3 regions of the Pseudomonas vanderleydeniana genome follow, and region 3 is predicted to be linked to each of the others. Evidence: riboswitches for the same ligand, from Rfam matches in the RefSeq annotation. Region 3 holds a riboswitch; each other region holds the start of a gene.
The links. Region 3 has a riboswitch for cobalamin ahead of cobW (cobalamin biosynthesis protein CobW). Riboswitches for the same ligand answer to the same signal wherever they lie in the genome.
Positions count from the first base shown of each region.

Region 1: it holds a riboswitch for cobalamin, as region 3 does, so the genes downstream of both, HU752_RS18730 (ABC transporter substrate-binding protein) here and cobW (cobalamin biosynthesis protein CobW) in region 3, are expected to answer to the same signal.
Region 2: it holds a riboswitch for cobalamin, as region 3 does, so the genes downstream of both, cobO (cob(I)yrinic acid a,c-diamide adenosyltransferase) here and cobW (cobalamin biosynthesis protein CobW) in region 3, are expected to answer to the same signal.

Region 1 is NZ_CP077093.1:4,212,433-4,222,469, forward strand. Features, by position in the region: gene HU752_RS18720 (ABC transporter ATP-binding protein) at 1-549, opposite strand, end outside; gene HU752_RS18725 (FecCD family ABC transporter permease) at 546-1,565, opposite strand; gene HU752_RS18730 (ABC transporter substrate-binding protein) at 1,562-2,572, opposite strand; cobalamin riboswitch at 2,692-2,893, opposite strand; gene HU752_RS18735 (DUF6124 family protein) at 3,305-3,709, shown strand; gene HU752_RS18740 (DUF3144 domain-containing protein) at 4,203-4,499, opposite strand; gene cynR (transcriptional regulator CynR) at 4,566-5,453, opposite strand; gene HU752_RS18750 (carbonic anhydrase) at 5,566-6,207, shown strand; gene cynS (cyanase) at 6,251-6,721, shown strand; gene dapF (diaminopimelate epimerase) at 6,770-7,573, opposite strand; gene ptrR (putrescine utilization regulator PtrR) at 7,631-8,515, opposite strand; gene HU752_RS18770 (aldehyde dehydrogenase family protein) at 8,617-10,008, shown strand.
Region 2 is NZ_CP077093.1:5,720,860-5,730,896, reverse strand. Features, by position in the region: gene HU752_RS25710 (AI-2E family transporter) at 1-11, shown strand, start outside; gene hda (DnaA regulatory inactivator Hda) at 265-969, shown strand; gene HU752_RS25700 (C40 family peptidase) at 1,202-1,837, shown strand; gene HU752_RS25695 (C40 family peptidase) at 2,071-2,607, shown strand; gene HU752_RS25690 (class I SAM-dependent methyltransferase) at 2,635-3,297, shown strand; gene HU752_RS25685 (PQQ-dependent sugar dehydrogenase) at 3,294-4,610, opposite strand; gene HU752_RS25680 (LysR family transcriptional regulator) at 4,681-5,532, opposite strand; gene HU752_RS25675 (DMT family transporter) at 5,628-6,521, opposite strand; cobalamin riboswitch at 6,695-6,914, shown strand; gene cobO (cob(I)yrinic acid a,c-diamide adenosyltransferase) at 6,998-7,609, shown strand; gene HU752_RS25665 (cobyrinic acid a,c-diamide synthase CobB) at 7,606-8,967, shown strand; gene bluB (5,6-dimethylbenzimidazole synthase) at 8,973-9,623, shown strand; gene cbiB (adenosylcobinamide-phosphate synthase CbiB) at 9,620-10,037, shown strand, end outside.
Region 3 is NZ_CP077093.1:3,929,721-3,939,757, reverse strand. Features, by position in the region: gene HU752_RS17710 (ABC transporter substrate-binding protein) at 1-442, opposite strand, end outside; gene HU752_RS17705 (AraC family transcriptional regulator) at 881-1,786, opposite strand; gene cobF (precorrin-6A synthase (deacetylating)) at 1,918-2,673, shown strand; gene HU752_RS17695 (glycoside hydrolase) at 2,805-5,123, shown strand; gene HU752_RS17690 (glycosyltransferase) at 5,128-6,417, opposite strand; cobalamin riboswitch at 6,507-6,713, shown strand; gene cobW (cobalamin biosynthesis protein CobW) at 6,815-7,882, shown strand; gene cobN (cobaltochelatase subunit CobN) at 7,887-10,037, shown strand, end outside.

The DNA.
Region 1 (10,037 bases), 280 kb from region 3:
TTGGTGCTGGATATCCAGGTGGTTGGTGGGTTCGTCGAGCAGCAGCACCTGCGGGCGCTGTGCCAGGGCCCGGGCGATATGCACACGCTGGCGCTCGCCACCGGAAAGCTCATGCCACAGACGCTTGCGCAGGTGCAGCGCATCGGCATCGGCCAGGGCCTGCTCGACGATGGCGCGATCCTGCGCCCCGAATGGCGCCAGGGCTGACAACCACGGCGTGCGCCCGAGGGCCACGGCTTCGAAGACACTGATCGCCTCCCCTGTATCGGCCTGCTGTTCGACCAGCGCGAGCACCTGTGCAACGCGTCGTCGGGACAACCGCGCCATGGGCTCGCCCAACAGATGAACACTGCCCAGGCTGGGCGTGCGCAAACCCGCCAGCAGCTTGAGCAGGCTCGACTTGCCCGAACCGTTGGGCCCCACGATACCCAGCGTCTCGCCAGGGAAAACCGTCAGTTCGATATCCCGCAATACCTCACTGCTGCCCAGGCGCAGTCCCAGGCCAAGACAGGACAGCGGAGCCATGTTCGTGCGGGTCATGACCGTCATGAATGCCTCCTGCGGCTGATCAGGATCAGGGCGAACACCGGGGCGCCGATCAGTGCGGTGACCACGCCGACCGGAATCACCTGCCCCGGAATCAGGATGCGCGAGCAGATGTCAGCCAGCACCAGGAAAAGTGCACCACCCAGCGCACTGGCCGGCAACAGCCGAGCGTGACCGGGCCCCAGCAGCAGGCGCAAGGCATGTGGAATGACCAGCCCGACAAAACCGATGGCTCCCACGATGGACACCATCACCGCCGTCACCAGCGACACGCCAGTGATCAACAGCAACTGGGTGCGCCGCACCGGGATGCCCAGCGAGGCCGCCGAGTCGGCACCAAAGGTAAAGGCATCCAGCGCGCGCCGATGCCACAGGCAGACCAGCAGCCCGGCCAACGCCACCGGGACGGCCAGCCACACCGATGGCCAACGCACGCCGCTGAGATTGCCCAGCAGCCAGAACAGGATGCCGCGGGCCTGCTCGGCGGTGGCCGACTTGGTTACCAGGAAGGCCGTCAGCGCATTGAACAGTTGCGATCCGGCGATACCGGCCAGGATCACCTGGGCATTGTTGCTGCTCGCCCCGGCCGCGCGCGATAGCAGCAGAACCAGGACAAAGGCGCACAAGGCCCCGATGAAGGCGCCGCCGGACAGCGATAACGCTGCGCCACCCAGGCCCAGCAGCCCCACCGCCACCGCTCCGCTGGAGGCGCCCGCCGAAAGGCCGAGCAGGTACGGTTCGGCCAGGGGGTTGCGCAACAGCGCCTGGAGAACCACGCCACAGGTCGCCAGCCCCGCGCCGCAGGCCGCTGCGACCAGGGTGCGGGTCAGGCGGTAGTTCCAGATGATGCCCGCATCGATCGGCTCGACCGGATAACCGGCCTGCCACAGCTGGTTGGCCAGTACCTGGTAGATCAGGCGTGGCGACAGGCTGGTCTCACCGATGGCAATCCCCGCCAGCAAGGCCGCGAACAAGGCGACCAGCGCCAAGAGGCTGTAGGGCAGCAGGCGGCTCTTCACTCTGGCGCCTTACCCGTGGCGATGGCCGTGGACAGGGTTTCCAGCCCGCGGAACAGGCGGATGCCGGCCTGCATGGCATCCGCATCGAGGATCACAATGCGGTTGTTCTTCACCGCATCCATGTTCCTGGCCACCGGATCATTGCGCAGGAATTCGAGTTTCTTGCGGTAGTCGTCCGCCGGGAAGCGACGACGGTCCATCCGGGCGATGATCAGCCAGGTCGGATTGGCCTTGGCCAGGGTTTCCCACCCCACGGTCGGCCACTCCTCATGGGACTCGACGACGTTGCGCACACCCAGGGTCTGCAGCATGAAATCGGCCACGCCCTGGCGACCAGCCACGTAGGGATCGGTCGCCAGGTCGGCACTGGAGAACCAGAACAGCGCACTGGTGCCGGACAGATCCTTGCCGGCCAGCTGCCTCTTCGCCTTGTCCAGGCGGGCCTGCAGGTCGGCATTGAGCGCGACACCACGATCCTGCACGTCGAAAATCGTCGCCAACTGGCTGATGCTCTTGTAGATGCTGTCGACCTTGAACGGCTGCAACCGGGTGCCATCGGCGCCGACCAGGTTGTCCTTGCCTTCGCAGTCCGAAGGCAGCAGATAGGTCGGGATCTTCAGTTCGCTGAATTGCTCACGGGTACCGACCGAGCCCTGCGGCCCGACCATCCATTCGAACTGTACCGCCACCAGTTGCGGCCGCTTGCCCACCACGGCCTCGAAGCTCGGGTCGTTGTCGGCCAGGCGCTCGACCTTGTCGTTCTGCGCCTGGAACTCGGGCAACACGTTGTTGAACCACAGCGAGGTGCCGACCAGCTTGTCACCCAGGCCCAGCGCATAAAGCATTTCGGTGCCGGCCTGGCCGATGGTGACCGCACGCTCGGGCGCCTGGGCGAAGGTCTGCGGCAGGCCACAGTTTTCCACGGTCAGCGGGTACTGGGTGGCAGCGGCCTGGGCCAGGCCGGTGAGGCTGAGGCCGGCGAGCAAGGTGGCGAAGCGAGGCAGCATGGTGGGCGATCTCCTGTCGGGCAGTACACGAAGTGGACGCATGGACAGGCATCGCCACCCTGGCGTGATGCCAGGCGTAGCCCTTTACAGGGGAGATGGCCATCCCGGACACCCCGCCGGTTGGTGAATGTAGGCCGGCAGGTCTCCTGACTGGTGCGTCCTGGCCCGCCTCCGGCCTTCCCGAATCGCAGGGATCCAGTGGCATCGTTGGAGTGGGCTCGGCACCTACAGTTGCGGGGGCAGTTCCGTTTGGTCCGCCATGATCGGCGGCCCGGGATTCCCTATTATTTCCGAGTGGAAACCGGCGGTCGGCATGGTAGAGCATCGGCTCGCAATTGGGAACGCATCAAGAACAGCTCTCATTTTCTGAAAACCCATCTCGGCGCTTTCTGAAACGCCAATTTCTCGACTCGTTCGAGAATAATTGCAGCCATCTAAAGGATTTTTCCTACATATTTCCCGTTGATTCAGCGCTCCTCGACGCCTAATCTTTCCGTGTTGCTGCCAATTCAGCAACCGGGCTTGGACACCCGAATTTGGAAACAAGCGCACATCGCCGCGTTCGCGGTATTCTTGTGCTCGCTTTATGGCGAGCTGTGCGCGGGACACCTGTGATGGGTGTGCCGGGTTCTTGTTTCCCCGGTTGTCCAACCTGCGTACGGTTCGCCACCCTTTCGCTTGGACACGAAAGATGGCGGGCATTCTCAGTTGCTCTGAAACAAGGATTGAGCGATGACCAAGAAAATCACCCCAGACCCACCGCCCTGCCGCACTTCGAGTCCCACTGAAAAGAGCGACTTCCTGCGCAACGCCATGTACAGCGCCCTGGACCAGATCAACTCGGAGCCACCGCCGCCCGAGCCACTCGATGCCTTCGCCACAACTGCCTTCAACATCACCAGCGACTCCGCCGGCAAGCCCGCGCTCTTTGCCATTCAACCCGGCGTCACCGCCAAGGTCGCCTTGGCCCGGGTATCGGACCTGCTCAAAAGCGCCGAATTGAACGCCGACGAAATCGGCCCGCACCTCGACGGCATTGACCGTGAGTTGTTCAGAGGGATGCTGCAATCGCTGGAGTTGTCGCGGGCGATCGTGGACTCGCTGCTGGCAGCGACAGCGTTGCCCGCTTGCACCTGACTAAATGACATACCAGCAGTCGTCTACAGAAGTAGCGACTGGCGCTGACAATGATCGTTCCCACGCTCCGCGTGGGAATGTCTCCGAGGACGCTCAGCGTCCGCCCTGGTGACGCTAAGCGTCACGTGCTGCATTCCCACGCAGAGCGTGGGAACGATCTGATGCGGAGCGTGGGAGCGATCGGAAGTCCGCTGCCCGGTGCTGGGAGCCCACAGCAAGTGCTCGGCGGTGGCGCCCATCGAGAGGTTGCCGGTTTCGGCATAGGCCTGGGAGCGACTGGCGCTGGCTCTGAAAATGACTCGCGGGCGCTAGCTGGAACAACGATCGTTCCCACGCTCCGCGTGGGAATGCCTCCGAGGACGCTCAGCGTCCGCCCTGGTGACGCAGAGCGTCACGTGCTGCATTCCCACGCAGAGCGTGGGAACGATCTGATGAGGAGCGTGGGAGCGATCTGATGCGGGGCGTGGGAACGATCGGAAACCGGTACGCTGAATCAGTCCTGCTTCGCCCCCATGTACAGGTCGAAGTTCTTGATGTGATCGTCAAGGTTGTCCTCGAGCATCAGCCGATACTGATCACAGAAATACTTCAGCATCGCCTCACGCGCCTGGGCCATTTCTTCGCCGGACTTGAAACCGCGCGCACTGACCCAGGCATTGAATCGGGTGGTGCCGAACATCATCGAAGCATTGACCTTGCCGAAGTTCTCGACCTGCTTGAGCTGTTCGTTGGACAGGTTGATGTGCTCGTCCGCACGGTCGTAGAACGATTCGTCGATGGTTTCTGACATGGCAGGCTATCTCTGGATGAAAAACGCTGTATGGGACCAGCCTTCCCGCCTTCTGTCCAGAACCGTTCAACTTGCCAGCCGATCGGCGACCTCCCGGGCCACTTCGATGAAGGCACGTGCCGCCGCACTCTGGTAGCCACCCTTGCGCTGCATGAGTACCGCCGTGCGCTGCAGGCGCAGCGGCTGCAGTTCGATCGCCACCAGATCCGGGTGCGCCAGGGTAATGGCCGCAGGCAGCAAGGTCGACAGCCCGGTCCGACGCACCATCTCGATCACCGCACCAATGGCGTTGGCCTCCATCTGTACACGCGGATGAATGCCGTGCTGATGGCAATAACGATCGATCTGCTCACGGGTCGCGAACTCGGCACTGAGCAGCACCAGCGATTCGGCACTCAGCGCCTCCAGCCCCAGGGTGCGCTGCCCGGCCAGCGGGTGTCTGGCGTTGACCACCAGGGCCAGCGTTTCAACCAGCAGCGGCTCGGCCTCGATATCCTGGGCATGCACTTCCTCAAAGGCGATACCCACCTCCAGTTGATCGGCCAGCAACTGTTCCTCCATGGACTCCTGGGCGATCTCGCGCATGTTCAGGGTGATGTTCGGATAGCGCTGGTGGAAGGCCTCGACCAATGGCCCAACCAGGTAGGTGGTGAACGTCGGCGTCACCGCCACCCGCAGTGACCCTCGGCTCAGGTCACCCACATCATGCAGGGCACGCCTGGCCTCTTCCAGCTCCTGCTGGGCCCGGCGGGCGTAGCGCAGGTACACCTCGCCGCTATCGGTCAGCCGCGTGGAACGTCCGGAGCGGTCGAACAATTGCACACCCAGGCCATCCTCCAGTTGCCGCACCTGCTGCGACAACGCGGGCTGGGATACGTACAGGGCCGCTGCCGCCCGGGTGAAACTGCCGTGTTGCGCCACGGCGAGAAAGTACTGGATGTGCCGGGCAAGCATCGCCTCACTCCATAAGATTATCTGATGCACTCCATCATAAATGAGACTTTTATCTTATGTCATGCGCTGCGTAACCTCTGCTCCATCGCAATGCGAACCAGAGGAATCAGCCATGAAAGACATCATCGAAGGTTTTCTGAAATTTCAGCGTGACGCCTTTCCCGAACGCATCAAGCTGTTCAAGGACCTGGCCAACCAGCAGAGCCCGCGGGCGCTGTTCATCTCCTGCTCCGACAGCCGCCTGGTCCCCGAGCTGGTCACGCAACGCGAACCGGGCGACCTGTTCGTCATTCGCAACGCCGGCAACATCGTACCGTCCTACGGCCCCGAACCAGGCGGTGTGTCGGCCTCGGTGGAATACGCCGTCGCCGCCCTGCAGGTGTCGGACATCGTCATCTGCGGGCACTCCGATTGCGGCGCCATGACCGCCATCGCCACCTGCAAATGCCTGGACCACATGCCCGCCGTGGCCGGCTGGTTGCGCTACGCCGACTCGGCACGGGTGGTCAACGAAGCCCGCCAGCATGCCGACCAACCGGCCAAGGTCGATGCGATGGTCCGTGAAAACGTGATCGCCCAACTGGCCAATATCCAGACGCACCCCTCGGTACGCCTGGCCCTCCAGGAAGGTCGCGTGACCCTGCATGGCTGGGTCTACGACATCGAGAGCGGCCGGATCGACGCGTTCGATGGCAGCAGCGGCCGGTTCGTGTCGCTGGTGGACCACCCGGATGCCCGCGCCGTTTCCCATTGAACCGCAATCACCGAATACTTTTTTCAACCAAGGAGACAACACCATGATCCAGTCGCAAATCAGTCAGAACGCCCGTCTTGCCCTGAGCGAAGTCATTCTCCTGGCCAAGGCCCGCAAGGACCTCTCGTTCGCCCAGATCACCGAGGGCACCGGCCTGTCCGAAGCCTTCGTCACGGCCGCGTTGCTCGGCCAGCATGCCCTGCCGCTTGCTGCTGCCCAGGTGGTGGCCGACAAGCTGGGCCTGGACGCCGACGCTGTCCTGCTGCTGCAGAGCATTCCGCTGCGCGGCAGCATCGAGAATCGCGTGCCGACCGACCCGACCATCTACCGTTTCTACGAGATGCTGCAGGTCTACGGCACCACGCTGAAGGCACTGGTCCACGAGAAGTTCGGTGACGGCATCATCAGCGCCATCAACTTCAAGCTGGACATCAAGAAAGTCGAGGATCCGGAAGGCGGCTCGCGCGCCGTGATCACCCTGGACGGCAAGTACCTGCCGACCAAGCCGTTCTGATCCGCCGCTGAAACGGTCCGGCTGCCGCTATGGCGCCGGACCCGGCAGTCAGTATTGCGCAACAGTCCCTTGCAGAACGGTCTCCACCCGCCCACTCAAGATCACCCCGCCACTGCCATCCCACTGCACGCTGACCGTGCCACCGTCGCACTGCACCTGGACGCGCTCGTCCAGCAGGCCACGGCGAATGCCGCCGACCACCGCGCCACAGCAGCACGAACCCGAGCCCTGGGCGATGCCGCCACCACGCTCCCAGATGCGCAGGCGGATATGACTGCGGTCGATGACCTGGACAAAATGCACGTTGGTCTTTTTCGGAAACAACGGATCGGTTTCGATCCTCGGCCCCCACTCGGCCACATCGATAACTGAAAGATCGTCGACGAAGAAGGTGCAATGAGGATTGCCCATGCTGCAGGCCACCGGGCTGCCGGCGATAGGCAGGTTCAGGGTGTCCATCGCCTCGGCCAGAGGAACGCTCTGCCAGTCCAGCGATGGTTTGCCCATGTCCACCGAGATAGCCCCACCCTCCTCGCGCACGCAGGTCAGCAGTCCACGATTGCTCCTGAGCACCACCGACGAGCTGCCGGCCTCGCGCATCAGCGTATCGGCCACGCCCCGGGTGGCGCTGCCGCAGGTGTCGAGGGGTGAACCATCGGGGTTCCAGAACACCACGCGGGCGGCTGCATCCTCACAGTCGAGCACCACCGCCAGTTGATTGAAACCTATGCCGCGATTGCGGTCGCCCAGGCGCCGAGCCACCGCACTGGTGATCGGATCAGTTTGGCCACGGCGGTCGATGATGACAAAATCGTCGCCATGGGCATGCATCTTCACAAAGCTGAGGGTCATGCGCGCTCCTGTCGGCACTCGGCAAACGTCAAGCATAAGGGGATGGTGATCAGGCCGTCACTCTGCGGGGCTGCGGTTCGCCTGAACCTGGTCTTCGAGCAGTTGCACGAACACCGACAGGTTCTGCGACACCGTACCGCGACGCCAGATCAGCCAGGTCTGCAGGTAACGGAAATCCGGCGACATCGGCCAGACGCTGACGGTGCTGCAGCCCGGCATGCTCTCGAGCATGCTGCGCGGCATCATCGCCAGTCCGGCACCGGCGCTGACGCAGGCCAGCATGCCGTGGTACGACTCCATCTCGAAGATCTTGCCGGGCACCGCCGCATCGTGACTGAACCAGCTTTCGAAGTGGTGGCGGTACGAGCAGTTGGCCCGGAACGCATAGATGCTCTCGCCGTTCACATCGGCACCGCGGGTGATCGGCGCATGCTGCAGCGGTGCGATGATCACCATCTCCTCATCGAACACCGGCACGCCTTCCAGGGTCGGATGCAGGATCGGGCCGTCGACGAACGCCGCCACCAGTCGCCCGGACAGTACCCCTTCGATCATGGTCCCGGAGGGACCGGTGGACAGATCCAGCTCGACCTTGGCGTATTGCTGGTTGTAGGCCGCCAGCACAGCCGGGATGCGCACGGCCGCCGTGCTCTCCAGCGAACCGAGGGCGAACGGGCCCTGGGGCTCTTCCCCGGAGACGGTCAGGCGGGCTTCGGCCACCAGGTCGAGGATGCGCCGGGCGTAGTCCAGGAAGCTCCACCCTGCCGGGGAGAGGCGCAGTCGGCTCTTCTCGCGGATGAACAGCTCCACCCCGAGATCCTGCTCCAATTGCTTGATGCGGGTGGTCAGGTTCGACGGCACCCGGTGAATGAGTTGCGCAGCAGCACTGATGCTGCCCTGCTCGGCAACGGCCTTGAAGATTTCCAGCTGGACCAGATCCACGTCATTCTCCAATCGTGAATGAATGGCTCAGTATTATTCAGTTTCCATAAAAACAACAGCGCCGTAATCTGGCTCCATAACCCACCCAGCAGGACGGTGCCATGACTACTGTGTCGAACCAGACCCACGCTATTTCGATCAACCCCTTCAATGGCGAGCAGATCGGCCACTATGCCTACGAGTCTGCCGAACAGCTCGACGCAGCACTGGCCCGCTCCGCCAAGGCCTATGCCGGCTGGCGCCGCACCAGTGTCGCCCAGCGCGCGCAACGGATGATCGCCCTGGCCAAGGCCCTGCGTGACGGCGCCAGCCAGATGGCCGAAATGATCAGCCTGGAAATGGGCAAGCCGATCACCCAGGCCCGTGGCGAAGTCGAGAAATGCGCCCAGCTCTGCGAGTGGTACGCCGAACAGGGCCCGGCCATGCTCGCACCTGAGCCGACCCTGGTGAACAACGGCAGCGCGCGTATCGAGTACCGCCCACTGGGTGCGATCCTGGCCGTCATGCCGTGGAACTTTCCGGTCTGGCAGGTACTGCGCGGCACGGTTCCGACCCTGTTGGCCGGTAACACCTACGTGCTCAAGCATGCCCCGAACGTGATGGGCAGCGCCTACCTGCTGCTCGACGCGTTCAAGCGCGCCGGCTTCCCGGAAGGTGTCTTCGAGGTGATCAACGTCACCCCCGACGGCGTCTCCAAAGCCATCGCCGACCCGCGTATCGCCGCCGTGACCCTGACCGGCAGCGTGCGTGCCGGCACCGCGATCGGCTCCCAGGCCGGTGCGGTATTGAAGAAGTGCGTGCTGGAACTGGGCGGCTCCGACCCGTTCATCGTGCTCAATGACGCCGACCTCGACGCAGCGGTGCAGGCCGCGGTGATCGGTCGCTACCAGAACACCGGGCAAGTCTGTGCGGCGGCCAAGCGCCTGATCGTCGAGCAGGGCGTGGTGGAAGAATTCACGCGCAAGTTCGTCGAAGCCACGCGCAAACTGGTGGTGGGCGATCCGCTGTCGGCCGAAACCTACATCGGCCCGATGGCCCGTTTCGACCTGCGCGACGAGTTGGACCAGCAGGTCCAGGCGACCCTGGCCGAAGGCGCGACCCTGCTGCTGGGTGGCAGAAAAGCCGAAGGCAACGGCAACTTCTATGAGCCGACCGTGCTGGCCGACGTCACCGACCGGATGACCTCGTTCAAGCAGGAACTGTTCGGTCCGGTGGCGTCGATCATTACCGCCCGCGACGCTCGCCACGCCGTGGAACTGGCCAACGACAGCGAGTTCGGCTTGACCTCGACCGTCTACACCGCCAACGTCGACCTGGCGCAGCAGATTGCCGACGAGCTGGAAACCGGTGGTGTGTTCATCAACGGCTACAGCGCCTCCGACCCACGCGTGGCCTTTGGCGGCGTGAAGAAGAGCGGCTTTGGTCGCGAGCTATCACACTTCGGCGTACGCGAGTTCTGCAACGCCCAGACCGTCTGGCTGGACCGCAACTGATCTGAACCGAGCCGCTGCCGAACAGGCTC
Region 2 (10,037 bases), 1.8 Mb from region 3:
CCGATCTGTGATGCCTTCCCCATAATCGGGGCGGGTGTTTTTTTAAGAGGCTGCCCGTAGGGGCGGCCTCGAGCCGGCGAGTGCCATCATTCGCCGGCTGGCACCCTCCGTTGTCGTGCAAGTTTTGACGATTCTTTCCGTTGGATCACGCAAACCTTTGATTTTGCTTGTGGTCTGCTGCATTGTGCGCCCGGCGTCACGGGTATAAACTTTGCAGACTTTACACAGAGGCCACTAACGGTTCCCGGGAACTGTTCAGTCAGCATGAAACCGATTCAGCTGCCCCTAGGTGTGCGTCTACGGGATGACGCTACCTTCATCAACTACTACCCAGGCGCCAATGCCGCTGCACTCGGCTATGTCGAGCGCCTCTGCGAAGCCGACGCCGGGTGGACCGAAAGCCTGATCTATCTGTGGGGCAAGCACGGCGTGGGACGTACCCACCTGTTGCAGGCGGCGTGCCTGCGTTTCGAGCAGATGGGCGAGCCGGCGGTCTACCTGCCGCTGGCCGAGTTGATGGACCGTGGGGTCGAGCTGCTGGACAACCTCGAGCAGTACGAACTGGTCTGCCTGGACGACCTGCAAGTGGTCGCCGGTCGGGCAGACTGGGAAGAGGCGCTGTTTCACCTGTTCAACCGTCTGCGCGACAGCGGTCGGCGCCTGCTGATCGCCGCATCCACCTCGCCCCGTGAGTTGCCGGTGAAACTGGCGGACCTCAAGTCGCGACTGACCCTGGCGCTGATCTTCCAGATGCGTCCGCTTTCCGATGAGGACAAACTGCGTGCTTTGCAACTGCGTGCTTCAAGGCGTGGGTTGCACCTGACCGACGAAGTAGGGCATTTCATCCTGACTCGTGGTACTCGCAGCATGAGTGCGCTGTTCGAATTGCTCGAGCGCCTCGATCAAGCCTCCCTGCAGGCCCAGCGCAAGCTGACGATCCCCTTCCTGAAGGAAACCCTGGGCTGGTAAAACACCGGCAAGGCCCCGTATTATCAAGGGCTGCAGGGTCTTTTTGTCAAAATTCAGGCGCAGCAAAATACACGCTGAAGTCAATTTTCAGGCGTGCGCGAGACGTTCGGGTATTAAGGCCTTAGATGTTTTCAAGATACGTCTGAGTCACAAATTGCCTCATAAAATTTGCAAATGAGGGTGATAGAAGGCATAGTCGCACCTTCTAACAAACTCAGCCACGGTCGTGCCCATGCTAAATCGCTTCGCACCCCTCGTGCCTCTCGCACTCGTTACCTTGCTTTTTGGTTGCGCGGCGCATACGCCAGTTTCGCAACAGCAGGTAGAAAATTCGGCCAAAACCGCTTCGGTTTCTGGCGTCAAATCCTCCACAGTGCTGGATGATGAACTGGCTACTGAAAAAGAACTCGCCGAGTTCTCCGACAGCAAGCCTTACCAGTTGCCCGTGCTGGCCGACAGCATTCTCGAGCGCGGTATGTCGCTGATCGGTACCCGTTACCGTTTCGGTGGTACCAACGAGAGTTCCGGCTTTGATTGCAGTGGCTTCATCGGCTACCTGTTCCGTGAGGAAGCCGGTCTGGACCTGCCACGCTCCACGCGTGAGATGATCAACGTGAAGGCGCCGCTGGTTGCTCGCAACAAGCTCAAGCCGGGCGATCTGCTGTTCTTCGCCACCAATGGTCGTCGCGGTCGCGTCAGCCATGCCGGTATCTACCTGGGTGATGACCAGTTCATCCACTCCAGCAGCCGTCGCAGTGGCGGTGTGCGGGTCGACAGCCTGGGTGACAGCTACTGGAGCAAGACCTTCATCGAGGCCAAGCGTGCCTTGGCGATGGCTCCTACCACCGTTACTGCCAGCAACAAGTAAACACTCGAACGTATCGGGGGCACCGCTGGTGGCCCGCGTGCAAGCTGCTAAGCTTCATGGGTAGCCGGATTGTACAAAAAACGTCCGAAGTTAAAGTGATACTTGAAGTTTGGCGCGTAAGCGCTAGAATCCTGACTTATTGTTGAGTGCCTGACCGTGCAAGTTCTGCTTGCGCGGTTTTGGTTTCTCCACGCCATGGCAGAGCAAGCCACATTCAGTCAGGATTTCTGCATATGTCGATCTCGGCCCGCATCGCCCTCGTTGCCCTCACCGCACTGCTCGGTGCCTGTGCCAGCCATCCACCGCCCGCGCCGGCCCCGGTGGCCCGTCCCGTGGTGTTCGCCTCGCCACAGCCCAGCTCGCAGGAAGCCGACGACGTGCTGTTCCGTGCGTTGGGTCTGGTCGGCACGCCCTATCGCTGGGGGGGCAATACCCCGGACTCCGGTTTTGATTGCAGCGGCCTGATCAGCTACGTGTACCGTGACATGGCCGGTATCAACCTGCCGCGTTCGACCCGTGAAATGATCGTGATGCGCGCCCCCGACGTGTCGCAGGACGCCTTGCAGACCGGCGACCTGATCTTCTTCGCCACCAATGGCGGCTCCCAGGTCAGTCACGCGGGGATCTACGTGGGTGAGGGGCGTTTCGTCCATGCCCCGGCCACGGGTGGCACGGTCAAGCTGGACAGCTTGTCCAAGGCCTATTGGCAACGCGCCTACCTGAATGCCAAGCGCGTGCTGCCGGCCGAACACCTGGCGCGAAATCCCTAACCCTCCGGCAGATTGCGCGAGGTTGTCATGACCGCTCGCACCCTGAAGCTCGACGATGCCCTCTACAGTTATCTGCTGGAGGTGTCCCTGCGCGAGACGCCGCTGTTGCGGCGCCTGCGCGAGGAAACCCAGGCGTTGCCCATGGCGCGCTGGCAGGTGGCCCCCGAGCAGGGCCAGTTCCTCGCCCTGCTGGTCAGCCTGACCGGCGCCCGGCGCGTGCTCGAGGTCGGCACCTTCACCGGCTACAGCGCCTTGTGCATGGCTTCGGCGCTGCCGGCCGAGGGCTCGCTGCTGTGCTGTGACATCCCTGGCGACTACAACGCCACGGCCCTGCGCTACTGGCGCGAGGCTGGATTGGCCGAGCGCATCGAGTTGCGCCTGGCGCCAGCCCTCGACACCCTGGCCGAGCTGGAGCGTCAGGGGCAGGGCGGATCCTTCGACCTGGTGTTCATCGATGCCGACAAGGCCAATTATCCGCATTACCTGGAGAGTGCCCTGCGCCTGCTGCGTACCGGTGGCCTGGCGATTTTCGACAATACCCTGTGGAGTGGACGGGTGTTGGAAGTGGCAGCGCAAAGCGAGGACACCCGGGCCATCCAGGCCCTGAACCGGGCCTTGAAGGATGACGCGCGGGTCGACCTGTCACTGCTGCCCGTGGGCGACGGCCTGACGCTTTGCCGCAAGCGCTAGCGCTTGGTTGGTGACACACGCCAGACCTTGTTGCCGACGTCGTCCGCCACCAGCAGGTCGCCCTGGCGATCGATCACCACGCCTACCGGTCGGCCCATGGCATTTTCATCCTTGTCGAGAAAACCGCTCAGTACGTCCACCGGTTGGCCGCTCGGCTTGCCGTCGGCGAACGGCACGAAGATCACCTTGTAGCCGCTGTGGGGCTTGCGGTTCCACGAGCCGTGCTGGCCGATGAAGGCACCCTGGGTGAACGGCGTCGGCAACCGGCTGCCCTGGGCGAACGTCAACCCGAGGGAGGCGGTATGCGGGCCGACGGCGTAGTCGGGGGCGATGGCCTTGGCGACCATCGCCGGATCCGCCGGCGACACCCGGACATCCACATGCTGCCCGTAGTAGCTGTAGGGCCAGCCATAGAAGGCGCCGTCCTTCACCGAGGTGATGTAGTCCGGCACCAGGTCGCTGCCGATCTCGTCGCGTTCGTTGACCGCTGTCCACAGCGCCCCGCTCTGCGGCTCCCAGGCCAGGCCATTGGGGTTGCGCAGGCCGGAGGCGAAGATCCGGTGCTTGCCGCTCGCCGGGTCGACCTCCCAGATCGCCGCGCGGCCCTCTTCCTTGTCCAGGCCATTTTCGCCGACGTTGCTGTTGGAGCCGACGGTGACGTAGAGCTTGCGACCATCGCGGCTGGCGATCACGTTCTTGGTCCAGTGATGGTTGAGGGTGCCGCCGGGCAGGTCGACGACCTTCTGCGGTGCAGTACCGATGGTGATGTCGCCTTCCTCGTAGTGGAAGCGCAGCAGGGCGTCGGTGTCGGCCACGTACAGGTCATTGCCGACCAGCGCCATGCCGAACGGGGAATTGAGGCCTTCGATGAACGTCGTGCGGGTTTCCGCGACCCCGTCGTGATTGGCGTCGCGCAGCAGGGTGATGCGATTGGCGCTGGGCACGCCGGCGCCGGCGCGGCTCATCACCTTGCTGGCGATCCAGCCGCGAATGCCCTGGCTGTCATCGGGCTTGGGCGGCGCATTGGTTTCGGCAACCAGCACATCGCCGTTGGGCAGGACGTACAGCCAGCGCGGGTGGTCCAGCTTCTCGGCAAACGCGTTGACCTGGGTGCCGGTGGCCGCCATGGGCCGGGTGCCGTCAGGCCAGCCGATGGCCGGGGCGATGTTCATCGTCGGGAGCAGGGTCTTGTTCGGTTCCGGGAGCTTCGGCGAGGGACCGGTGCCTTCGGCCACCGACAGGGTTGAGCTCTCGCCACAGGCAGCCAATCCGCTGGCGAGCAGAATGATCAGGGCGTATTTCTGCTGGAACATGCTGAATCTCCGTCAGTGCATGTGTGTCCAGCAGTAGAGAGGTCGATTCGGTGCAGGTTCAATCCTGATGTCAGGCAGTCAACCCCAGTGCCAGGATTCCGGTCATGTGGGCGGCGATTTTGTATACGGCCGGGCTGGCTTGGGACGAGACTTTGGTACACAGATGCAGCTGGGGGAGGGCTGGGAGCTCTCCGCTGTCGAGAATGCGCAGATCGCAGGGGACGCTACCGGTTGGCAGGACCCCGATGGCCTTGCCGGCGGCGATGGCGGCCTTCAGTGGGATGAGGTCGTGGGCGGTACAGAGGATACTGAAGTGCCTGCCCTGATCCTCCAGGGCCTTTTGTGCCGCCCGGCGAATGGCGCTGCCCGGAGCGGGCAGCGCCAGGGCAACGTTGTTGTCTAGGTGTAGTCGTGAATCGCGGGTCGACACCCAGCTCATGGGAATCTTGCCGATAGCCTGCTCGCCGTTCGGTTCGCTCCGCAGAAGGACGGCGATATCCAGCAGATGGCAGTCGACCATGTTCGATAAATTTTCGCTGCCGTCGCTCAGAAATGAGTACTGGGCATTGAATGAGTCGATGCTGTCGAGCATTTTCTCGATGAGCTGCTGATCATGCAGTTCGGGCAGGCCGATCCTGACGCGCAGCGGTATGTGCTCGTTGGCCACCGAGCTGATCAGCTCGTCATTGAGTTCGAGTATCTTCAAGGCGTACTCATGGACCTTCAGTCCGGCTGGTGTCAGGCGTATCTCTTTTCCTCGTTCCACTAATTGCCGGTCGGTGAGTCGCTCCAGTTTCTTTATCTGCAGGCTAATGGCCGATTGTGTGCGAAAAAGCTTCTTGGCGGCCTGGGTAAAGCCTCGGGTATCGCTGACGCATACCAGCGCCCTGAGCAGATCCATATCGATATTGATGAATTTCATCACGAGAGGTTTTCAGTGGATGAGAGGTTATCCTTCGCCACTCTTTTCCGATTGTCAGTGCTCGTTTGCCGGCATTCGTGTCGGGATATTCCTTTTCAGGCGCGCGTAGATCCCTGCTGTTTCGTTTGGCCGGAAGACAGGGAGCTGGCGGTGATGGCCAGCAATATGATTGTCATGCCTGATAGCTGGGTGGTCGTGAGCACTTCGTCGAGTAAGGACCAGGACAGCGCTGTAGCAACCACCGGCTGCAAGAGCAGTATCAACGAGCTGAACGAGGCCGCGAGTCTTTTCAGGGCCAGGGTCACTAGCAACTGTCCGAACACCTGACCACACAGTGCCAGGGCCAGCAGCAGCGCCCAAGTCGAGAGCTCATGGGGGAGCGGAGCGCCTGACATGATGAACAGCGGAAATAGCAGCAGGCTGCAGCCGGTCGTGATCAGCAGCATGATCGAGGTCGGCGTGCACTCGTATTGCCTGACTTTCTTGATGCTCACTATATAGGCTGCGTAAAAGAATGCGGCCAGCAGAGCAAGGGCTTCTCCCGCATGATCACGGCTTATGGGTTTTTCTTTGATGCACAGCACGTACAGGCCGGTGATGGCTAGCAACAGGCACAGCAATTCGATTTTCCTGGGTTTGTCGATAATACCGACCGTACCCATCAGTACGACAAAAAACGGTGCGCAATTGGTCAGCAGGCTAGCGATAGCGACATCGGTATATCTGATCGCCAGATGCATCACCGCCAGGTCGGCGCTAAAGAGCACTATTGCCAGCAGGGTCAGACTGTAGAAACGCCCGGTTCTGGGGAGGCGCGACAGTTGTGTGGGTGCCAGTGCACAGAACAGCAACATGAATGGGACTGCCAGCAGGACCCGATAGAACGCCGAAACCTCGGCTTCAAAGGGCAATGTCTTGACGATGACCGGTGCGACACCCAGCAGCGCGGCACCGCCCAGCAGTGACAGGATCGGAACGACTTCAGGCATGGCTGAGTCCTCATGCTGGCGCTCTTGTTTCTTTACTGTCGGGATACGTTATTCCCACGCGGACCATCGCGAGAAATGAGTTTTCCTCGCAGGCCCCATTTCGCCGGTTAATACCCCTGGCCATCGGGTACAGACGGTCGGCTTCAATTGACGCTCCACCCCCAACCCTCTAACCTTCGCGGTTTGTTTCAGGTGCTCTGTGACCTGGCGTCGACAGAGTGAAACAGGGAAGCCGGTGAGCCCTCAGGCAGGTGCGATCCCGGCACTGCCCCCGCAACGGTAAATGAGTCAAGGCTGCGCTTTTCGCCACTGTGCCGATGGCATGGGAAGGTGCGCGGTCCCGCGTTCGCGCCGCTCATGAGTCCGGAGACCGGCCTGATCCATTCCACAGCATCACGGTGGGCGATGCTGGACGGCCTTGGCCGTGCCTCCGTCTGCCCGCCGTTTGCCTTATCCAGCCCCAACGGAGAGCTGCCATGAACGAGTCCCCCGAACGCGACGAACGCCACCTGGCCCGCATGCAGCGCAAGAAGGCGGTGATCGACGAGCGTATCGCCAATGCCCCGAACGAATGCGGCCTGTTGCTGGTGCTGACCGGCAACGGCAAGGGCAAGAGCAGCTCGGCCTTCGGCATGCTCGCCCGGGCCATGGGCCACGGTATGCAGTGCGGCGTGGTGCAGTTCATCAAGGGCCGCAACAGTACCGGCGAGGAGCTGTTTTTCCGCCGCTTCCCCGAGCAGGTGCGTTTCCATGTGATGGGCGAGGGCTTTACCTGGGAGACCCAGGACCGCCAGCGTGACATCGCCGCCGCCGAAGCCGCCTGGGCGGTGTCCCGGGAAATGCTCGCCAATCCGGAGATCGGGCTGGTAGTGCTCGACGAGCTGAACATCGCCCTCAAGCACGGCTATCTGGATCTGGACCAGGTGCTGAGTGACCTGCAGGCCCGTCCGCCGATGCAGCATGTGCTGGTGACCGGTCGTGGCGCCAAGCCGGAGCTGATCGACCTGGCCGATACCGTCACCGAGATGGGCTTGCTCAAGCATGCGTTCCAGGCCGGGATCAAGGCACAGAAAGGCATCGAGCTATGAGTCAGGCGCGTCATTGCCCGGCGGTGCTGATTGCCGCGCCGGCTTCCGGCCAGGGCAAGACCACGGTGACGGCAGCCCTGGCGCGCCTGCACCGTAACCAGGGGCGCACGGTCCGGGTGTTCAAGTGTGGCCCGGACTTCCTCGACCCGATGATTCACGAACGCGCCAGTGGCGCGCCGGTGTACCAGCTCGACCTGTGGATGGTCGGTGCCGAGGAAAGCCGCCGGCTGCTCTGGGAAGCGGCGGGCGAGGCCGACCTGATCCTGATCGAAGGCGTCATGGGGCTGTTCGACGGGACGCCGTCGAGTGCCGACCTGGCGCGGCATTTCGGCGTGCCGGTATTGGCGGTGATCGACGGTACGGCCATGGCCCAGACCTTCGGTGCCCTGGCCCTGGGACTGGCGCGCTACCAGCCGGACCTGCCGTTTGCCGGGGTGCTGGCGAACCGGGTCGGTACCGTGCGCCATGCGCAATTGCTCGAAGGCAGCCTGACCGAAGGCCTGCGCTGGTACGGCGCGCTCTCCCGCGAAACCGGGATCGAGCTGCCGAGCCGCCACCTTGGGCTGGTCCAGGCCAGCGAGCTGAATGACCTCGATCGGCGCCTCGATGTCGCTGCCGAGGCCCTGGGGGCCAGTTGCGAAGTCGCGCTGCCGCCGCCAGTCGAATTTGCGGCACCGCCCTCTGCCAGCGTCGAACCGCTGTTGGCCGGCGTGCGTATCGCCGTCGCCCACGATGAGGCCTTTGCCTTCATCTACGGTGCCAACCTGGATCTGCTGCGGGCGCTGGGCGCCGAGCTGCATTTCTTCTCGCCGATCCACGACAGCGCGTTACCCGAGGTCGACAGCCTGTACCTGCCGGGTGGCTACCCGGAGCTGCACCACCTGGCGCTGGCGCAGAACCAGCCGATGCTGGCGGCGATCCGAGCGCACCACGCCGCGGGCAAGCCGCTGCTCGCCGAATGTGGCGGCATGCTCTACCTGCTCGAAGCGTTGACCGATGTCGACGGCCAGCGCGCCGAACTGCTCGGGCTGCTGGCGGGCGAGGCGGTGATGCAGAAGCGCCTGGCCGCGCTGGCCCTGCAGGCCGTGGAGTTGCCGGAAGGATCGCTGCGCGGCCATACGTATCACCATTCGTTGACCAGCACCGATCTGACGCCGATTGCCCGTGGGCAGAGCCCCAATGGTGGCCGAGGCGCCGAGGCGGTCTATCGTCAGGGGCGTACGACCGCTTCCTATGTGCATTTCTATTTTCCGTCCAATCCCCAGGCAGTTGCTGCGCTGTTGGCGCCGCAACTGCGGGATTGCACGCCTGATCATGCCAGGGCCGGCACTTTCGAAGTGGGCGCAGGCACTGCGTAGAGGCAATGACAGACAAGGTTTTTTCCCTAGAGGAACGCGAGGCCGTCTACCGGGCCATCGCCGAGCGGCGTGACATGCGCCATTTTGCCGGGGGCGCGGTGGCGCCAGAATTGCTGGCGCGGTTGCTGGAGGCGGCGCACCAGGCGCCCAGCGTCGGGCTGATGCAGCCCTGGCGGTTCATCCGGATCAGCGACCGTGCCCTGCGCGGGCGGATCCGGCAGTTGGTGGAAGAGGAGCGGGTGCGGACCGCCGAGGCCCTGGGCGAGCGCTCCGACGAATTCATGAAGTTGAAGGTCGAGGGCATCAATGATTGCGCCGAGGTGCTGGTGGCGGCGCTGATGGACGGGCGCGAGCGGCATATCTTCGGTCGCCGGACGTTGCCGGAGATGGACATGGCGTCGCTGTCCTGCGCGATCCAGAACCTCTGGCTGGCCTCCAGGGCCGAGGGGCTGGGCATGGGGTGGGTGTCGTTGTTCGAGCCGCAGGCGCTGGCCGACCTGCTGGGGCTGCCGGTGGGCGCCAAGCCGCTGGCCGTGCTGTGCCTGGGGCCGGTCAAGGAGTTCTACCCGGCACCCATGCTGGTACTGGAAGGCTGGGCGCAACCGCGTCCGTTGAATGAGTTGTTATATGAGAACTATTGGGGAGTGAGTCAATGAGTGTGGCGTTGTTGAGTGTCGCCGGGGTTGCGCTGGATGCGCTGCTGGGCGAACCCAGGCGCTGGCATCCGCTGGTGGCGTTCGGCCGCCTGGCCGATCGCATCGAACAACGTTTCAACTCCGGCGGCCGGGGCTGGCGCAGTCATGGCGTGACCGCCTGGGTGCTGGCGGTGGTGCCGCTGACGCTATTGGCCACGGCGCTGTCGTGGGCGCCCTATGTCGGCTGGGTCGTCGAGATCCTGTTCCTCTACTGTGCCCTCGGCATGCGCAGCCTGGGCGAGCACGTGGCTCCGGTGGCCCAGGCGCTGCGCAGTGGCGACCTGGAACTGGCGCGTCAGCGGGTGGGCTACCTGGTCAGCCGCCAGACCTCGGAGCTGGATGAGGCTGCGGTGGCTCGTGCGGCGACCGAGTCGG
Region 3 (10,037 bases):
TGAACAGGTCGGTACGGTAGTAGGTCATGGAGCTTTCGGCATAGAACGGCAGGGCGAACAGCGTGCCCTTGACCGACAGGCCGTCACGCACCGATGGGAACACATCGTCGATGTCGTAGCTGGCCGGCAGGTTGTTCATCGGTTCCAGCCAGCCCTTGGCGCCCCAGAGTGCGGCTTCGTACATGCCGATGGTGAGCACGTCGAACTGGCCACCCTGGGTGGCAATGTCGGTGGTCAGGCGCTGGCGCAGGACGTTTTCTTCCAGCACCACCCAGTTCAGCCTGATTTCCGGGTGCTCGGCTTCGAAGGTCTTCGACAGCTTCTGCATGCGGATCATGTCGCTGTTGTTGACGGTGGCGATAGTCAGGGTCTGGGCGCCCAGGCTGACACCGCTGACGGTCAGGCAGGTGGAGACGAGCAGAGCTTTTGCAATGGCTTTCATCGAACACTCCTCTTCTGTCGCGCGGCGGCGATGAAGGTCGGTTTATTGTTGTTGTCTCTTCCTGTGCCCCGGAAGAATCTGAGGCTGATTACAGCCCTCAATCGCCGGCCAGACAAATCCTTGAAGACACTCTGATCGATACTTTTTTGCACTCGGTGGGCATGGCGTGGCTGGGCGCAACGTTTAGCCGGCCGCACTAGGGCGCGATTTCAGGGGCGTTGGGGGAGGGGTAAATCAGTACAGGTTTTGCCGGGCAGTCGGCTGCTAGGCTATGTATGAAATCGCTTGAAACTTGGTTATGCGGCGTTAAAAACCGGCTCGGAATGCTCATTGACAACCAGTCAACTGCGCTTCCTCGCCGGTTTTTGCCTTGCCTAACCTGCGTTTCAAACAATTTCATACACAGCCTAGCGCCCCGAGTGGGGCGCCGGGTGGGGGTCAGCCGAGGTTCTGCTCGGTCAGGCGTTGCACGGCCAGGCGGCGATAGTGCGAGGGCGTCATGCCCTTGAGTTGCTGGAAGCGCCGGTTGAAGTTGGAAATGTTGTTGAAGCCGGATTCGAAGCACACATCGGTCACCGGCTTGTCGCCGTCGACCAGCAATTCGCAGGATTTGCTGATGCGCAGGCGATTGACGAACTCGACGAAGCAGCGCCCGGTAGCCTGCTTGAACACGCGGGAAAAATAGGTGGGTTTCATTCCCAGGTAGTCGGCGACCTCTTCGAGCGGCAACTCCCGGGCGTAGTGGGCGAAAATGTAGTCGACGGCGCGGTTGGTGCGGTCGATATTGTTTTCGTCGGCCAGTTGCGGCGTCGTGACCCCGGAAAGCAGCTGGTAGTCGTCGCAACTGCTGAGCAGTTCCAGCAGGATCAGGAAGTGCCCCAGGCGTGTCACGCCCTGGGAGTCGGCAATGCGTTGCATCAGTTGCGCAGCCTTGCCAATGGTCTCCGGGCAGCGGAACTCGATACCGTACTGGGCCCGCTCCAGCAGCGGCGCCAGGGTCTTGAGTTCCGCGAAAATCTGGTGGCCTTCCTCGAACAGCTCGTCGGTGAAGTTCACCAGCATGTCACGCTTGGGTACCACTTCGTCCTCGGCCACCTGGCTGATCCAGTTGTGGGGCAGGTTGGGGCCGGTGAGAAACAGCGTGTACGGGTGGAAGTTGCCGATATAGTCGCCGATGAAGACCTTGCCGGAGCTGGCCACGATCAGGTGCAGTTCGTATTCCTTGTGGAAATGCCAACGCACCAGTGGGCACGGGAAACCGTGCTGGCGATAGATGATGGAGAGGCCGTTATGGTCATCCATCAGCTCGTAGGAGGGATCGGTGATGCGGGTTGTTCGAGTCATGGGAAGCGCTTTTATTATTATTGCAACCCGATAATGCCTCCTTCGTCGGCTCTCTGCCAACCTTGCGCCCAGGTTCGGATAAGCTGAAACGGGCTGGGCAGCGTTCATCGACCCTATCCTGGAGCGAAACAGTGAAGAGCGTCCTATTGATTGGCATTGGCTCCGGCCACCCGGAGCAGATCACCATCCAGGCGGTCAAGGCCCTGAACCGCGCCTCGGTTTTCTTCCTGCTGGACAAGGGGCGGGCCAAGGAAGAACTGGTGCAGTTGCGCAAGGACATCTGTGAGCGCTATATCGAGCAACCGGGTTATCGCCTGGTGCAGGTCAGCGACCCGCTGCGCGAGGAAAACGAGGATTCCTACGAGGCCGGGGTCGAACGCTGGCATGCACAACGCGCCGGGTTGTTCGCTCGCCTGATCGATGAGGAATTGGCCGATGGTGAATGCGGGGCCTTTCTGGTCTGGGGCGAGCCGGGTTTGTACGACAGCACCTTGCGGGTGCTGGAGCGGGTGGTGGACCTGGGCGGGCCGCCGTTCGAGGTCGAAGTGATTCCCGGGATCAGCAGCGTGCAAGCGCTGGCGGCCCGTCATCGGGTGCCGCTGAACCGGATCGGCGAACCGATCCGCATCACCACCGGCCGGCGCCTGGCTGCGGCCGACCTGGACAATGTGGTGGTGATGCTCGATGCCCACTGTGCCTTCGGTCAGTTCCTCGACCAGACCCTGGAAATATACTGGGGTGCCTACCTGGGGACCGAGGATGAGTTGCTGGTGAGCGGCCAGTTGCACGAGGTGCACGGGAAAATCCGCGAACTGCGCGAAGAGGCCAGGCAGCGCAAGGGCTGGATCATGGACACCTACCTGCTGCGCCGTCCGTTGAAATCGTAGGGCAGGCGTTAAGCAGCGTAATTTGGCGATATTTCCGCTACCTGCAAGAGAGCTTTCCCATGGAGCACGGGGGCTTTGTCGTTTAGTGTCCGCAGGATCTTGAAACTGCCGGGACACTGCCGTGGAGCCTCATGCGCCTGCTGCCAGAGATTGATCGATTTCGTTGCCTGTATCTGGCACTGGTCTTGTGCGTGTCCAGCCTGCCGGTTTTCGGCCAGCCGCTGGTTGACCTGCCTTACGGCGATGGAGTCTTCAGCGTCGACCCGGCAACGCTTCAAGTGACCCTGCATCGGGATGATGGCCAGGTCTCGGTGCTGAGCGCACCGGCCTTTCCCGATACGGCGCGGGCGTTTCCCGTGGGCGAACGTGCCTGGCGTATCACCAACGGTGCCGATCAGTTCCAGGTCGAGGCTGGAATCGAGCAGGACGCCCTGCGCCTGTCGATCCGTGCCGGGCAGCCGGTGGTGCTGGAGTGGCCGCGCCCCCAGGAGGCCAGGGCCATCGAGGCCCATGCGCTGCCGTTCGGGGAGGGGGCCTATGTCCCCAGTGATGACAGCCAATGGCTGGACTGGCTGCTGCGGCGTTACGAGCCCGATGCGCTCAACGGTCTGCTGTCGATGCCATTCTGGAGCGAGTTGCGCGGTGATCATTCGATCACCTGGCTGATCGAGACCCCTTTCGATACCCGTTTCGGCATGGTCGTGCAGGATTCACGGCCTTTGCCCCGGATCAGCCATGAGTTCAACCGCCTGGCCAACGGGGAACCGTTCACGGTCCGTATCAAGGTCGGACCGGCCGATCCGCTGTACGGGGCGCGTTTCTACCGCCAGTGGCTGGAAGCCGGGCAACACCTGGTTTCGCTGAAGCAGAAAATCGCCCAGCAGCCGCTGATCGCCAGGCTGGGTGGGGCTGCGCATATCTACCTGTGGGGGGCCGGGCCGCTGAAGGCAGCGGATATCAAGGACTGGCCCGCCTTCCTCAGGTTTTTCGCCGCGCGGCGCCAGGATCATCGGCACCTGGCATGGAAGTTGTGGGCGGCATTCGATCCACCGGCGCGGGAAAGCTTCGAGGCGGCATTGCAGGAGGCCGATAACTGGCGCACAGGCGTATCCGTCCAGCGTCGGCGCGAGGTGACCCGGGCGCTCAATGCGGCGTTGCCGGAGGTGCTGCCCCGGGTGCCGGTCGAGCCGTTGCCGGGCAATCATGATCCTGCGGCGAATGTCGCCTGGGGCCAGAGCATTCGCGGGCAGTTGATGGAGGCCTTCGGGCCATGGCTGGCGTCGCCCCGGCGCTGGGGGGGCGGGCTGTCGTTGGACACCGTGGAGGCGCTGCGCAAGGCCGGCCTGGGCCGGGCCTGGCTGGGGGCGGATGACTGGCGCGATGCCTTGTGGCATCCCGAGGCGGTGGAAGCGGCCAAGGCGGCCGGTTATCTGGTGGCGGTCTATGACAGTTACGGCAGTGCGCATCCGTCCAATCTGCGGGCGACCTGGGCCACGGCGCAGATGGGTGACGAACTGGCGGCGGCGGGCTATCGCGATAGCCGTGGCGAGAAGGTCAGGGGCTTCAATGGCCGTGGGGTCTACGTCAATTCGCGGGTCGTCGAGCCCTATGCGCAGCAGCGCATCAGTGCGGTCGCCCGCGCCGGGCGGCTGAACAGCTACTTCCTCGATGTCGATGCCGCCGGCCCCGAGTTCCGGGACTATACCCCCGGGCGGGAAACCAGCCAGCGCGAGGATGCCGAGGCGCGCTGGCGCCGGCTGCAGTTTCCGAGTCGCAAGCTGGAATTGGTGACGGGCAGCGAGGGTGGGGTGGCGTACTACGTGCCGGGCATTGCCTACAGCCATGGCATTGCTACCCAGCCGTTCGCCTGGATGGACCCGGATATCGGCAAGAACAAGCAATCACCGTTCTACCGCGGTGGCTACTGGCCTCCGGAAACCCCGGACCTGTATTTCAAACCGGTCCCGCTCAAGCCCGCCGTCGCGCGTTTCGTCACCTCGGCACAGTTTCGCCTGCCGTTGTACCAGATGGTTTTTCACGACAGCCTGGTCAGCACGCACCACTGGGAATACGGTTCGCTGAAGTTTTCCAGCGAACGGGAGAGCACGGCGTTGCTGCAGTTGCTGTACATGGTGCCGCCGCTGTATCACCTCAACGACCAGGTGCTGGCGCGCGACCTGCCGTTCATCCGGGCCTATGACCGGGTATTCCGGCCGCTGCACGAGCGCCTGTTCACCGAGCGGATGAGTGATTTCCAGGTGTTCTCGGCTGATCGCCAGGTGCAGCGCACCTCGTTCAGTGATGGCACACTGGTGACGGTGAATTTCGCCAGGAAACCTGCGCGTTCGCCGGAGGGCCGGCTGCTACCGGCGCGCTCGGCGCTGATATTGATGCCGGACCGGGCGCCGCAACTGATCGAGGTCGGCAAATTGTTCCTGCCGTCCGCGTGAGGCCTCAGGCCGTACGGTTTTTCGCCTCGATCCACTGGGCCATGTACTGGGTGCTTTTGTGATGGTGGTGACGCAGCATCGCCCCGGTGAAGTTGTCGCGGCGATGCTGTACCAGCTGCTCTCGGCATTGCTCGATCCGGGCCACCAGCGCCGGGCCGTGCAGGCGTCGATCGTAGCGCGCTGCCAGCAAGGCCTGGCCGGCGGCCTGGGCCCGGTGCCAGGCCGATGAGTCCTGGTAGAGCTGTACGGCGGCCCTGGCCAGGGCCTGGGCGCTGCTTTCCACGGCGCCGGGCCAAGGCAAGTCTCCGTGCATGGCTTCGGCGCCGATCGGCGTGGTGATGCTCGGTGTGCCACAGAGCATGGCATCGACGAGCTTGCCCTTGATGCCCGCGCCAAAGCGCAGGGGGGCCAGGCAGATCCGCGCGGCACTCATGACCTGCAAGGCATCTTCGGCCCAGTTCAGCACGTGGAAGCCCTGGGCCGGGTTGTGCAGTGCGGTGGCCTTGGGGGGCGTGTAGGCGCCGTAGATATGCAACTGCGCGCTGGGCAGTTGCTGGCGAATCATGGGCCAGAGGGTGGTTTTCATCCAGAGCACGGCGTCCCAGTTCGGAGCATGGCGGAAGTTGCCGATACTGAGAAAGTGCGCGCGTTGTTCGAAGGACCGAAAGGCGTCGGGAGCATCGAGCATCAGCGGGCACCAGTGCAGCAGGGCTGGTGGCAGGCAAAACTGCTCGGTCAGCAGGCCAATCTCGACATCGGAGATCATCAGGCTCAGGTCCGAGCGGTAGATCGCCGCGATCTCCCGCTGGGCCAGGTCGGTGGCGCTCATCTGCTGGAAGATCTGCGGCAGCTCGGGGGCAAACAGCTCGCTGAAGTCATCCGGGTCCGGATCGGCCTTCAGGCGCTCCTTGAGCTGTTGCTGGCGGGCATCGCGCAGGCTTTGCAGGTCGGAGGTCTCCAGTACGCGCAGGGCATCGGGGCAGTGTTTCTCGACCCGCCAGCCAAACTGTTCCTCCATCATGAAACGATCGAACAGCACTACATCCGGCTGCAACTGCGTGATGAAACTGTCGAAACTGCTGTTGTTGAGTTCGATGGCCTGCTCGTCGATCCCCAGGCTACGCAGGTCGGCCTTGTGTTCGCCAATGCTGGCGGGGCTGGCGAAGGTAATGTGCCAGCCGGCCTCGAGGAAACTTTCGAGGATCTGCATCATGTGCCCGCCAGCGGCCGAGGAACGGGGTTCGGGCCAGACATAACCGATAACCAGGACGGTGGTGGTGTCGTTGGCACTCATGGGCGGTGATTCCTTGAAACGGGCGGGGTGAAAAAGGCGCGCAATTAAACCACAGCCGCCGCCGAGATTGACCTGCCCCCGCGCACTGCGTAGCCTTGCAGGTTCGAGGTTCTTCGGCATCCGGCCGAAGCTAAGACGGGAACGCGGCAAGCCGCGGCTGCCCCCGCAACTGTGAGCGGTTTGAGCGTCTTGCCTGGCCACTGCCCCCCTGGGGTGGGAAGGCGCAAGACCCGGTGATCCGACCCTGGTCGACACCCGCCGCAAGCCAGGAGACCTGCCTCGTGACAGAATTTCACTTGAACCGGGCGGGGTGATCCGGTGGCGAATCTACCCGCGCCTGTTCCGGGCTGCGGTTTCTCGTCCCGCATGCCCGCTATTTTTGCCAAGGGGCATCCCGATGAAAACACTGGCCAAGCTTCCCGTCACCATCGTCACCGGCTTTCTCGGCTCGGGCAAGACCACCTTGCTGCGCCATATGCTGGACAACGCCCAGGGCCGCCGTATCGCGGTGATCGTCAACGAGTTCGGCGAACTCGGTATCGACGGTGAAATCCTCAAGCAGTGCTCCATCGGTTGCACCGAGGAAGAGGCGGTCGGCCGCGTTTTCGAACTGGCCAACGGCTGCCTGTGCTGCACCGTGCAGGAAGAGTTCTTCCCGGTGATGCGTGAGCTGGTGGCACGGCGCGGCGACCTGGACCATATCCTCATCGAAACCTCTGGCCTGGCACTGCCCAAGCCGCTGGTCCAGGCGTTCCAGTGGCCGGAAATCCGCAGCGCGTGCACCGTCGACGCGGTGATCACCGTGGTCGACAGTCCCGCAGTGGCGGCCGGTACCTTCGCCGCGTTCCCTGACCAGGTGGATGCCCAGCGCAAGCTCGACCCGAACCTGGACCATGAGTCGCCGCTGCACGAACTGTTCGCCGACCAGCTGTCGAGCGCTGACCTGGTCATTCTCAACAAGACCGACCTGATAGCGCCCGAGGACCTGGCCAAGGTGCGCCTGGAAGTGGCTGAAGAGCTGCCACCGGCAGTGAAAGTCATCGAGGCCAGCAGCGGTCGCCTGCCACTCGACGTACTGCTCGGCCTGGGTGCCGGCTCCGAAGAACATATCGACAGCCGTCACAGCCACCACGATCACCACCACGACGGCGATGATCACGACGATCATGACCACGATGCCTTCGATTCGATTTCCATCGACCTGCCGCAAGCCGACGAAAGCCTGCTGCTCGATGCCTTGACGCAACTGGTGGTCAAGCATGGCATCCTGCGGGTCAAGGGGTTCGCGGCGATCCCGAACAAGCCGATGCGCCTGCTGGTCCAGGGGGTCGGGACGCGTTTCGACAAGCACTTCGACCGTGCCTGGGGCGCTGACGAACCCCGTATCACCCGGTTGGTGCTGATCGGCCAGGAGCTGGATGCCGCGCTGCTCGAATCGACCCTGCGCGCCGCACTGACGGCCTGACCCCATGCACCTGCTCAGGACCCAGCCCGGCGGCTTCGTGTCGGATGACAACATTGCCGACCTGGGACAAACCCCCGCCGAACTGGTGATCCTGTGCAGCGGTGACTCCAGCCTGGCATTGCTCGCCGAAGCGGCGCAGCAGCTGCCGGACGACTATCCCAGCCTGCGTCTGGCCAACCCGATGCAGGTCCAGAACCATGCCTCGGTCGACCTCTATGTCGAGCAGGTGCTGCAACAGGCCAAGGTCATCCTGCTGTCGCTGCACGGCGGTATTGGCTATTGGCGCTATGGTATCGAACGCCTGGTGCAATTGGCCGAGCGCGGGGTGAAGCTGATCCTGGTGCCGGGCGATGATCGTCCCGATCCTGAGTTGAGCGCCCTGGGCAACGTCCCGGTCGCCGACGCCGAACGGCTCTGGCACTTCCTGCGCCAGGGCGGCCTGGGCAATGCCTTGCAGTTGTATCGCTGCCTGGCCAGTGGCTGGCTGGGCCGCGATTATTCCTGGCTGGAGCCGCGGGCGTTACCGCGCACGGCGATCTACCACCCGCGACGGGTCGATGCGCAACTGGCTGACTGGCAAGCCGACTGGCAGGCTGGGCAACCGGTAGCGGCGCTGCTGTTCTATCGTTCGCACCTGCAGGCGGCCAATACCGCCTTCGTCGATGTGTTCTGCCAGCGCCTGCAGGCGGCTGGGCTGAACCCTTTGCCGATCGCCGTGGCCAGCCTCAAGGAGCCTGCCTGCCTGGCAGTGGTCGAAGACTGGCTGGACGAAGTGTCGGCGGCGGTGATCCTCAATACCACCGGATTTGCCCAGTCGACCCCCGAAGCCCCGCACCTGCGGCCTTTCCGCCGTGATATCCCGGTGATCCAGGCGATCTGCGCCCAGGACAACGAACCTGGCTGGCAAGCCAGCGAGCAGGGCCTGGGCCCGCGGGACCTGGCGATGCATATCGCCTTGCCGGAACTGGACGGTCGGATCATCAGCCGGCCGATCAGCTTCAAGGACCTGGCCTGGCGCAGCGAGCGCAGCCAGAGCGACGTGGTCTGCTACCGTGCCCAGCCCGAACGGATGGACTTCGTCGCCGAGCTCGCGCGGCGTTGGGTGGACCTGGCACGGCTGGACAACGGCGACAAGCGTATCGCCCTGATCCTGGCCAACTATCCGACCCGTGACGGGCGGATCGGCAATGGCGTCGGCCTGGACACGCCAGCGGCGGCGCTGAACATCCTGCGTGCGCTGCAGCGCCAGGGCTATCCGGTCGATGATCTGCCCGAGAGCGGCACCGGTCTGATCCAGGCCTTGCTTGGCGGCGTCAGCAACGACCTCGACAGCCTCGACCTGCGGCCGTGCCAACAAAGCCTGGCGCTGGCCGAGTACCAGGCACTGTTCGAACAGCTGCCCGAGGCCAACCGCCAGGCGGTGCTGGCCCGCTGGGGTCGCGCGGAACACGACCCGATGTTCCGCGCTGGGCGGATGATGATTGCCGGCTTGCGCCTGGGCCTGACCTTCGTCGGTATCCAGCCGGCCCGGGGCTATCAGGTCGACCCGAGTGCGGTCTATCACGACCCGGACCTGGTGCCGCCGCATGGCTACCTGGCGTTCTACTTCTGGCTGCGTCATCGTTATGGTGCCCATGGCGTGATCCATGTCGGCAAGCACGGTAACCTGGAATGGTTGCCGGGCAAGGGCGTCGGGCTGTCACGCAACTGCTGGCCGGATGCGCTGCTGGGCCCATTGCCGAACATCTATCCCTTCATCGTCAACGACCCGGGCGAGGGCGCCCAGGCCAAGCGCCGGACCCAGGCGGTGATCATCGATCACCTGATGCCGCCATTGACCCGTGCCGAAACCTACGGCCCGCTACGCGACCTGGAGCTGCTGGCCGACGAATACTATGAAGCACAGTTGCTCGACCCGCGGCGAGCGCGGGAATTGCAACGCGATATTCTCAAACTGGTCCGTGAAACGCAGATCGACCGCGAACTGCAGTTGGATGCCGGGCTCGACAGCGACGCCGACGCGGCGATCTGGCTGCCACGGCTGGATACCTACCTCTGTGACCTGAAGGAGTCGCAGATTCGTGATGGCCTGCACGTGTTCGGTGAATCGCCGCAGGGACAGTTGCGGGTCGATACCTTGCTGGCGTTGTTGCGC